One region of the Mangrovibacter phragmitis genome, then DNA from elsewhere that is predicted to be linked to it. Evidence: predicted binding sites of a transcription regulator. Region 1 holds the regulator's gene; each other region holds the start of a gene.
The links. The regulator PurR, encoded in region 1, represses purine synthesis genes. The targets are predictions, from matches to a motif close to CANGCAAACGTTTGCNTG.
Positions count from the first base shown of each region.

Region 2: MPHASIOC01_RS17745 (NCS2 family permease) is a predicted target of PurR. The motif match lies at 1,996-2,013, and genes of this name have one in related genera.
Region 3: pyrD (quinone-dependent dihydroorotate dehydrogenase) is a predicted target of PurR. The motif match lies at 2,044-2,061, and genes of this name have one in related genera.

Region 1 covers NZ_CP134782.1:1,125,502-1,129,042, reverse strand. Annotated here, with positions in the region: gene MPHASIOC01_RS05415 (YnhF family membrane protein) at 123-212, opposite strand; gene purR (HTH-type transcriptional repressor PurR) at 505-1,530, shown strand; gene punR (DNA-binding transcriptional activator PunR) at 1,527-2,456, opposite strand; gene punC (purine nucleoside transporter PunC) at 2,564-3,541, shown strand, end outside.
Region 2 covers NZ_CP134782.1:3,677,663-3,681,203, forward strand. Annotated here, with positions in the region: gene rpoD (RNA polymerase sigma factor RpoD) at 1-1,721, shown strand, start outside; gene MPHASIOC01_RS17745 (NCS2 family permease) at 2,201-3,499, shown strand.
Region 3 covers NZ_CP134782.1:674,101-677,641, reverse strand. Annotated here, with positions in the region: gene MPHASIOC01_RS03095 (YcbX family protein) at 1-98, shown strand, start outside; gene MPHASIOC01_RS03090 (cell division protein ZapC) at 86-628, opposite strand; gene pyrD (quinone-dependent dihydroorotate dehydrogenase) at 940-1,950, opposite strand; gene pepN (aminopeptidase N) at 2,118-3,541, opposite strand, start outside.

The sequences.
Region 1 (3,541 bases):
TATCGGGGCAGAAAGGGAGAAAAACGCAACAGCCAGGCGATAGTGTATTAGTTGTCAGTAAGGCACAAAACTAACAACGCCACCGCCTGGGCAACGATAACTGTGTAAAAACAGTACAGGCCTTAATGCAGGATGGCAATCAGCGCCGTTGCAACAATCAGACCTAAGGTAATAACAGTCGTAGTCAGTGAATATCTCAATTCAGTTGGCATGATTAATTCCTTATTCCCTGTAAAAAGTGGGTGTAGATCATTTTTACACAGTTTGGCCGTAAAATCCTTAAAGATTTAGTTTGATATGTGCTTTAGCACTTCCACTTTTACTCAATATAAGACAAAATCGCACGCTGACTTATTACGTACCGGCCACTATCCCCTCCTTTTCGTTTTATGTCGCAATCCCGGCATGCTGGCAACCCAATTCGTTGCTTACAGGGATAAGCCCAGGCAAACGTTTAACCAATTATATTTCAGGAGTTTAGGGTATGGTCTGGAGTGACATCAAATGGCAACTATAAAAGACGTCGCGAAACGCGCAAACGTTTCCACTACAACCGTATCACACGTTATTAACAAAACGCGTTTTGTTGCGGAAGACACCCGTAATGCGGTGTGGGCAGCAATTAAAGAACTGCACTATTCACCCAGCGCGGTAGCACGCAGCCTGAAAGTGAACCACACAAAATCTATTGGTCTGCTTTCCACGAGCAGTGAGGCCCCCTATTTTGCTGAAATTATTGAAGCGGTTGAGAACAGCTGTTTTGCCAAAGGCTACACACTGATTCTCGGCAATGCGCACAATAATTTTGAAAAGCAGCGAGCCTACCTGTCAATGATGGCGCAAAAGCGCGTTGATGGCCTGCTGGTTATGTGTTCAGAATATCCCCAGGAACTGCTGTCTATGCTGGAAGAGTACCGCCATATTCCGATGGTGGTTATGGACTGGGGTGAAGCACGGGCAGATTTTACCGACTCTGTCATTGATAACGCCTTCGAAGGCGGTTACATGGCTGGCCGGTATTTAATTGAGCGTGGACACCGGGAAATTGGCGTGATATCAGGTCAACTGGAACGCAACACCGGCTCAGGACGGCTTTCCGGCTTCATGAAAGCAATGAGCGAAGCCGGTATCAATGTCCCTGAGTCATGGGTTGTTCACGGCGATTTCGAACCCGAGTCTGGCTACAACGCTATGCAGCAAATCCTTACCTGTCCGCAACGCCCAACAGCTGTGTTTTGTGGCGGAGATATAATGGCGATGGGGGCTATCTGTGCTGCCGATGAAATGGGGCTGCGTGTGCCGCAGGATATCTCGATTATTGGTTACGATAACGTGCGCAACGCGCGTTACTTTACCCCGGCACTGACCACGGTTCACCAGCCCAAAGATTCTCTCGGCGAGACGGCTTTTAATATGCTGCTCGACAGAATTATCAATAAGCGCGAAGAGTCCCAGACTATTGAGGTTCATCCCCGCCTTATTGAACGTCGTTCTGTTGCTGATGGCCCGTTCATGGATTATCGCCGTTAATCATCCTGCGGGAGTTGACCCGGCTCCCGCAACCACTCACTGTTCAGAGTGCCGCTATCTCCCAGATAATCCAGCACCCACTGTAAAGCTGGCGAGGCATCACTTTGCCGCCATGTCAGGCAACAGGCAGAATCGGGGTAAGGATTTTCAAGCCGCAGACTCACCCATTCACCGCGTTCAATAAATGGCTGTGCCATGTGCGCCGGCACCATGCCGATACCGATGCCCTCACTCAGGCAGGCAAAACCACACTGCCAGTCGGGTACCACTATCCGACGCTGATTACTGAGTTGCCAGGTTATCCTTTTAGGCAGTTCACGCGAGGTATCTTCCAGAACCAGAGATGGCCACTGGCGAAGTACGTCATCGCCAATAAAACCTGTCATCTGCGCAAGCGGGTGCGATGCAGCGACCACACAACGCCATGCCATGCTCCCCATATCACGAAAGCCGTACCGCCCACCGACAGGCACAGCCTGTGTCGCGCCAATCGCCAGTTCGACCCGCCCATCTGCCAGCGCATCCCACACACCATTGAACACTTCCGGCCGTACATGCAACTCCACATCCTGGAATTGATGATAAAAATCCTGCACCAACTGACGGGTTCTTGCCGGACGGACAATGGTGTCGACCGCAATAGCCAGTGAACCACGCCAGCCATTCGCTATCTGCTGGCACTGCAGGCGTGTTTCATGCATTTTTTTGATAACACTGCGACCTTCCTGTAAAAAACACCGGCCAGCGGCAGTCAGTTCTACATCTTTATGGCGGCGTTCAAACAGTTCGACCGACAGCCAGGATTCCAGTTGTCGCACTGTATAACTGATTGCCGAAGGTACACGGTGTAACTCCTGGGCAGCGCCGCTAAAACTGCCATTGCGAGCGACGGCATCCACCACTTCAAGTGCATATTCTGACCACATAACCTGCCTGCAAAAATTTTGAAAGGAATAAGCAAATTTTAGCGTTTCACAAAGATGGATGCACTTTTTACACTCACGCCACGAATTTTGTTATATCAGGATTGACCATGAGTACCTCCCGTCTCTTTATTACCTGGCTTGCAGGGCTAAGCATGCTGGGCTTTCTGGCAACCGATATGTACCTGCCAGCGTTTAGTGCCATTCAGGTCTCACTGGGGGCTCCCCCGTCTGCCATCAGTGCCAGTTTGAGTGTGTTTCTCGCCGGTTTCGCTCTGGCCCAGTTAATTTGGGGCCCACTCTCAGACCATTTTGGTCGCCGCCCTGTTTTGTTGACCGGGCTGGTGATTTTTGCACTGAGTTGTGCCGGGATTTTTTTCGTCACTTCACCAACAGCATTTCTGGTTTTGCGGTTTATGCAGGCCGTTGGGGTATGTTGCGCAACAGTAAGCTGGCAGGCACTGGTTACTGACCGTTTCTCCGGGCAACAGGCTAATCGCGTCTTTGCCACCATTATGCCTTTGGTTGCGCTTTCCCCGGCACTGGCTCCTCTTGCCGGTAGCTGGATACTGCGCCATTTTACCTGGCAGGCAATATTCGCCTGTCTGTTATTCATTACACTTTTGCTGATTTTACCCCTCAGGCATTACACCAGTGCACAACGCCCACAACGTACAGCGCATTCTCAACCCACCCTTTACTCCTCTTTGTTGCGTCATCAAGGGTACTGCGGCAATGTCATCATATATGCGGCCTGCTCAGCCAGTTTTTTTGCCTGGCTCACAGGTTCCCCCTTTATTCTTCACCAAATGGGGTTCGGGCCTGAGGCAATAGGACTGAGCTATGTACCACAAACACTGGCTTTTTTGCTGGGCGGTTTTGGTTGCCGTAGTGCACTGAAAAAGTGGCAAGGGCGGCAAATGTTACCCTGGATGCTGGGGATATTTACCGTGAGTGTTGCCACTGTTTTTGGTGTGTCACTGACCACATCGCCTTCTTTGGTCAGCCTGTTGGTACCCTTCTGCCTGATGGCGCTGGCAAACGGTGCAATTTATCCTGTTGTCGTGGCACAGGCCCTGCAGCCGTTT
Region 2 (3,541 bases), 2.6 Mb from region 1:
AGATCGAAGACATCATCCAAATGATCAACGACATGGGCATCCAGGTGATGGAACATGCGCCGGATGCCGATGATCTGTTGCTGGCTGAAAACACGAATGACACGGACGAAGATGCCGCTGAAGCAGCCGCACAAGTGCTTTCAAGTGTTGAATCTGAAATTGGCCGCACCACCGATCCCGTACGTATGTACATGCGTGAAATGGGTACCGTTGAACTGCTGACCCGCGAAGGCGAAATCGACATCGCCAAGCGCATTGAAGATGGGATCAACCAGGTACAGTGCTCTGTTGCCGAATACCCGGAAGCTATCACCTATCTGTTAGAACAGTATGATCGTGTTGAAGCAGAAGAAGCTCGTCTGTCAGACCTGATTACGGGCTTTGTTGACCCGAACGCAGAAGAAGATCTTGCCCCGACTGCCACTCACGTTGGTTCTGAATTGTCCCAGGAAGATATGGACGATGACGACGACGAAGATGAAGACGACGACGACAGCGACGACGATAACAGCATCGACCCGGAACTGGCGCGCGAGAAATTTACTGAACTGCGTGAACAATACATTGTTACTCGTGACACTATCAAACTGAAAGGCCGTAGCCACGCAGCTGCACAGGAAGAAATCCTGAAACTGTCTGAAGTATTCAAACAGTTCCGCCTGGTGCCAAAACAGTTTGATTACCTGGTAAACAACATGCGTGCCATGATGGACCGTGTTCGTACCCAGGAACGTCTGATCATGAAACTGTGTGTTGAACAATGCAAAATGCCGAAGAAAAACTTCATCACACTGTTTACCGGTAACGAAACCAGCGAAACCTGGTTCAACGCGGCTATCGCGATGAACAAACCCTGGTCTGAAAAACTGAACGAAGTAACAGAAGACGTTCAGCGTTGCCTGCAAAAACTGCGTCAGATTGAAGAAGAAACCGGCCTGACCATTGAGCAGGTTAAAGACATCAACCGTCGTATGTCGATTGGTGAAGCGAAAGCTCGTCGCGCCAAAAAAGAAATGGTTGAAGCAAACCTGCGTCTGGTTATTTCTATCGCCAAGAAATACACCAACCGTGGTCTGCAGTTCCTCGACCTGATTCAGGAAGGTAACATCGGCCTGATGAAAGCAGTGGATAAGTTCGAATACCGCCGTGGTTACAAGTTCTCAACTTATGCCACCTGGTGGATTCGTCAGGCTATCACGCGTTCTATCGCTGACCAGGCGCGTACCATCCGTATTCCGGTACATATGATTGAGACCATCAACAAACTCAACCGTATTTCACGCCAGATGCTGCAAGAAATGGGCCGTGAACCCACTCCGGAAGAACTGGCTGAGCGCATGCTGATGCCAGAAGATAAAATCCGTAAGGTACTGAAAATCGCCAAAGAGCCTATCTCCATGGAAACACCAATTGGTGATGATGAAGATTCGCATCTGGGTGATTTCATCGAGGATACCACCCTCGAGCTGCCGCTGGATTCCGCCACAACGGAAAGCCTGCGTGCCGCCACCCACGATGTTCTCGCCGGCCTGACAGCCCGTGAAGCAAAAGTTCTGCGTATGCGCTTTGGTATTGATATGAATACTGACCATACTCTGGAAGAAGTGGGTAAACAGTTTGACGTAACCCGTGAACGTATTCGTCAGATTGAAGCGAAAGCACTGCGTAAACTGCGCCATCCAAGCCGCTCGGAAGTCTTGCGCAGCTTCCTGGATGATTAATATATAATCTTCCAACGTGAAAAGGCCCTCTACGGGGCCTTTTTTATTGGTACGCTGTAACCTGCTGCACGGAAAAACATACACAGAAACCTGCCTTATTCCTTCAACATTCCTTCAACGCCTTGTCTTTTGTACCGTTCACTAAATAAACCCGCATAACCAGAACCAGCCATGCTGTTTTCATGTGGGAAAACGATTGCGCACACATGGTGCAATGCACCATAATCACGCCTCATTCTGGTTCGGAATAGTCTTAGCCAGTGATGCAACGAAGAAGGTAAACGATTGCGTCCAGGCATGGCATAGCAATTGCTATGTGAATTCAGGGAAAGGAGTTGGTATACAAGGCGCTGGCGAAAAATCGCCGGATTGATAGCCGAGCATGCAGCTGTCAGCCTTTTCCCGAAACAATAACGCGCATGCAACCCATTATTGGCAAGAGAACGCACGTCAGTGACGTCTCCCCATCACGAGAGATGATGATGTTAGAAAAACTATTCAAGCTAAAAGCGCACAATACAACGGTTCGCACCGAAGTTATCGCGGGTATCACTACCTTCCTGGCAATGGCCTATATTCTGTTTGTTAACCCCAGCATCCTTGGTGCCACCGGCATGGATAAAGGTGCGGTGTTTGTTGCCACCTGCCTGGCTGCGGCAATTGGCTGTGTGCTGATGGGCCTTATCGCCAACTACCCCATTGCGCTGGCACCGGGTATGGGGCTGAATGCCTTCTTTACTTACACCGTGGTATTACACATGGGCTACACCTGGCATATTGCGCTGGGTGCGGTATTTCTTTCTGCCTGTATTTTCTTTGCGCTGTCGATATTCAAAATCCGTGAATGGATTATCAACAGTATTCCGTTACCACTACGTTCCGGGATTGCCGCAGGCATTGGTTTGTTCCTGGCGTTGATCGCGCTGGAAGGTGCCGGGATTGTGGTTGATAACCCGGCAACGCTGGTTGGCCTGGGCGACCTGACCAAACCAGGTCCGTTGCTGGCACTGTTAGGCTTTATCATCATTGTGGTACTGGAAGCCCGCCGTGTAACAGGCGCAGTACTGATAGGTATTCTGATTGTTACCTTCCTGTCTATGGGGATTGGCCTGACACCGTTCGGTGGCGTATTCTCTGCTCCGCCATCACTCGCCCCAACCTTCCTGCAACTGGATATTGCCGGTGCATTTAATGTGGGCCTGGTAAGCGTTATTTTTGCCTTCCTGTTTGTCGATGTATTCGATAACACCGGCACACTGCTGGGTGTAACCAAACGCGCCGGTCTTGCCGATGAAGACGGTAACCTGCCGAAAATGGGCCGTGCACTGGTTGCCGACAGCGCTGCAGCACTGTTTGGTTCACTGCTGGGTACTTCCACCACCACCAGTTATGTGGAATCTGCCGCAGGCGTGAGCGCCGGTGGCCGCACGGGTCTGACAGCAATTGTGGTTGCAATTCTGTTCCTGCTGAGCCTGTTCTTCTCACCACTGGCTGGCAGCGTACCGGTTTATGCAACTGCACCGGCATTACTGTTCGTTGCTGTGTTGATGACTTCAGGACTGGCAGAGATTGACTGGAAAGATGTCACCACTGCTGCACCGGTTACCGTAACCGCACTGACCATGCCGCTGACTTATTCCATCGCTAACGGTATTGCTTTCGGGTTTATCACCTGGACAGTAGTAAAACTGCTGAGCGGCCGCACTAAAGAAGTGAATGCGGCACTGATTATCATGTCCATCCTGTTTGTTATCAAACTGGGCTGGCTGAGTGCCTGATTAGTTTTGTGATTAGCACTAAGGGCTGCGACCTTCGGGTAG
Region 3 (3,541 bases), 450 kb from region 1:
CCCCGTTGAAAAAAAGCGCCATCAGCGGTGACACGATTCTTGCCTGTAGCTGTGTGCCCTGCGGGGATATAAAAGTGGCTGAAAATCAAACCGCCTGATCAAGGCGTTGTGGGTTCTCATCAGTGAATGGCCGTAAGCGGTCATTCATTATTTTAATGGCATCCCCTAATTGCATAGTCCGCCCTGCCAGGGTCAATACGGGTTGTGCCAACAGGCATAATGCTGCGTTTTCACCGGGTTCGACGACCAGCAGGCGCACACATTGCTGGTCATCACTAAGCCAGACACTGGCGGGAGAGGCTAATGCAGGCTGCCACTCTTCGGCATGAGCGACAAAGTGCCAGCTTTTTGGCATTTGAGGTTTAAGGTAACGGATTGCAACTAATGCATTGAGCACCAGTTCAGCCTGTTGTTCTGCGCTTAAATCAAAGCAACGGCAACTTTCTTCAAATGAAAACCAGAGTGCTGCATCATCGACACAAAAACCATTGGTTTCAAAGGCATCAGGCGTCAACATTTTGCGTGGAAAACGGGAGCGGAAAACCATACCATTCGCCAGGTCGAGCATCATGCGGTCATGGTCTTCATCGTAATACCATTGCCAGGCATCATTGGGTTTTATATTCATTTATCGACCCCGTTATTCACACAATTATTAACACAATCTTTTATACGATTTCTTAGACAATTTCTTATACATCGAAATCAAAAATCCCTCTTCATACTTCAGGCAGCTGGCGTTTAACTTTACCAATCTTTGCAGATTAGATGACACAACTACTACCTGCCGCCCGGATTATTTAAGGGAATCGCTTACTGGTCCTTCGATTAAATATCACCACTTAGAGGAAAGACCATAAAGCACAAATAAGCAACAAAAAAGGAATATAAAACAACCAGAGCTAAAAATAAAGCCCTGGTTGTCTTAATTGGCTGATATCAAATATGAGTAACGATATCTTTAATCAGATGCGGGCCTTTAAAAATAAACCCGGAATATATTTGAATCAAAGACGCGCCTGCGGCCATTTTCTCGCGGGCAGCAATGACAGAATCAATCCCGCCGACACCGATAATAGGTATCTGACCTTTTAGCTCGGCAGACAGGCTACGGATTATTTCAGTGCTTTTTAGTTGTAACGGACGGCCACTCAACCCACCGGTTTCATCACAATTCGGCATGCCCTGCACTAATTCACGGCTCAGTGTGGTATTGGTGGCAATGACGCCATCGATATTATGGCGTAGTAAACTGTCTGCAACCTGGATCAATTCTTCTTCGGAAAGATCCGGGGCGATCTTCACAGCCACAGGCACATATTTATGATGAATATCGGCTAATTGTTGCTGTTTATTTTTTATCGCAGACAACAGATCATCAAGAGCTTCACCGTATTGCAATGATCGCAAACCTGGCGTGTTAGGTGATGAGATATTGACCGCGATATACCCGGCATAAGGATAAATCTTATCCATACAGATCAGGTAGTCATCTTTGCCATTCTCAACCGGGGTGTCTTTATTTTTGCCAATATTGATCCCAAGTACGCCATCGAAATGCGCCTTTTTGACATTTTCGACAAGGTTATCAACCCCCAGGTTATTGAAACCCATGCGGTTGATTAAACCTTCTGCAGTGACCAGGCGGAAAAGGCGTGGTTTGTCGTTTCCCGGTTGTGCTCGCGGTGTAACTGTACCAATTTCAATTGCGCCGAACCCCATTGCGCCCAGTGCGTCAATGCATTCGCCATTCTTATCCAGCCCGGCAGCCAGACCAAGTGGGTTTTTAAATGTCAGCCCCATGCAGGTCACGGGTTTTACCGGGACAGACTGACGAACCAGCCACTCCAGCGGTGTACCTGTTACCCGGCGTAATTGCTGGAAGGTAAATTCGTGCGCGCGCTCAGGGTCGAGCTGAAACAGGGCTTTTCGAACGAAGGGGTAGTACATGAACTCTCCTGGATTCCCGGTGTGCAAACCGGGGCAGTATTATTATTCATCTGCACAGGAAAGGGAATTGACTTGCAACAAAAAATAGCCGGACAAGCAAACGTTTCACTCGCCCGGGGCCTCTTGTGACCAAACAGGCCCGCCTTACGACAGGCCTGTTCGGTTAATCACCCGAGTGCTTTAGTGATTTTCTCGAATAGATCGCCTGAAAGGTTATCCAGCCCTTTCAGTGTTTCGAGTGCCTGACGCATCAATGCCTGGCGAGACGCATCATAGCGTTTCAGGCGAATCAACGGCTCAATCAGGCGTGAAGCAACTTGTGGGTTGCGGCTGTTCAGTTCCGTAAGCATTTCTGTCAGGAACGCATAGCCACTGCCATCAGCTGCATGGAAAGCCGCTGGGTTTGCGCTGGTGAATGCACCAATCAACGAACGGATACGGTTCGGGTTACTCATGCTGAACGAGCGGTGGCGCAATAACCCACGGACTTTTTCCAGCACGTTATCTGCCGGGCTGGTCGCCTGCAGAATGAACCATTTATCCATGACCAGGCCATCCTGGTGCCATTTTTCATCATACTCAGCCATGAGTGATGCATGGCAAGGCAGTTGCGCACTGACTGCGGCAGACAATGCCGCCAACGCATCGGTCATATTATCGGCCTGGTGATACTGTGCGCTCACCAGCTTATCGGCAAAGTCAGGATCGCCGAACGCCAGGAAATGCAGGCACGTATTACGCAAGGCACGTTTGCCAATATCACTATGATTGATACGGTAAGTATCAACTTTCATCGCGTGATACACAGCCAGGCACTCATCAGCCAGTTCCACCGCCAGTGCACGGGTTAATGCCTCATGCACCGCCGCGATGGCGCCGGGGTCAATGACCGGGAACAGTTCGGCAATTTCATTTTGCGAAGGCAGTGTCAGAATTTCAGCCGCCAGAGCCGGGTCAATGGATTCATCAAGTAAAACTGCCCGGAAAGCATCCACCACATGCAATGGCAGTGACAGCGGCTGCGCGGCCTGCTGGCGCGCCACGTTGAGTTTAATATAAGTAGACAGCAAGCTTTGAGCAGCATCCCAGCGCGAGAAATCATTGCGGGCATGGCGCATCAGGAAGGTCAGTTGCTGGTCGCTCCATTTATATTCCAGTTTTACCGGTGCAGAGAATTCGCGCAACAAAGAAGGAACAGGCTGGAACCAGACATTATCAAATACGAATGTCTGCTTTTCCTGGGTCACATTCAGTACATGATGAATCGGATGACCCTGGTATTGCAGCGGGATCACTTTGCCTTCGTTGTCATACAGTTCGATATCAAACGGGATATGTAACGGTAGTTTTTCTGCCTGCTCGGCTGTTGGCGGAGTTTGCTGGCTGATGGTGAGGGTATAACGCTCCGTTGCCGGGTCGTAATCATCCTGCACACTCAGAACCGGTGTGCCAGACTGGCTGTACCAGCGGCGGAAATGTGATAAATCGACATTGGAGGCATCTTCCATCGCCTGAACAAAATCGTCACAGGTTGCCGCACTGCCATCATGGCGCTCAAAGTAAAGTTGCATTCCTTTCTGGAAAGCGGCTT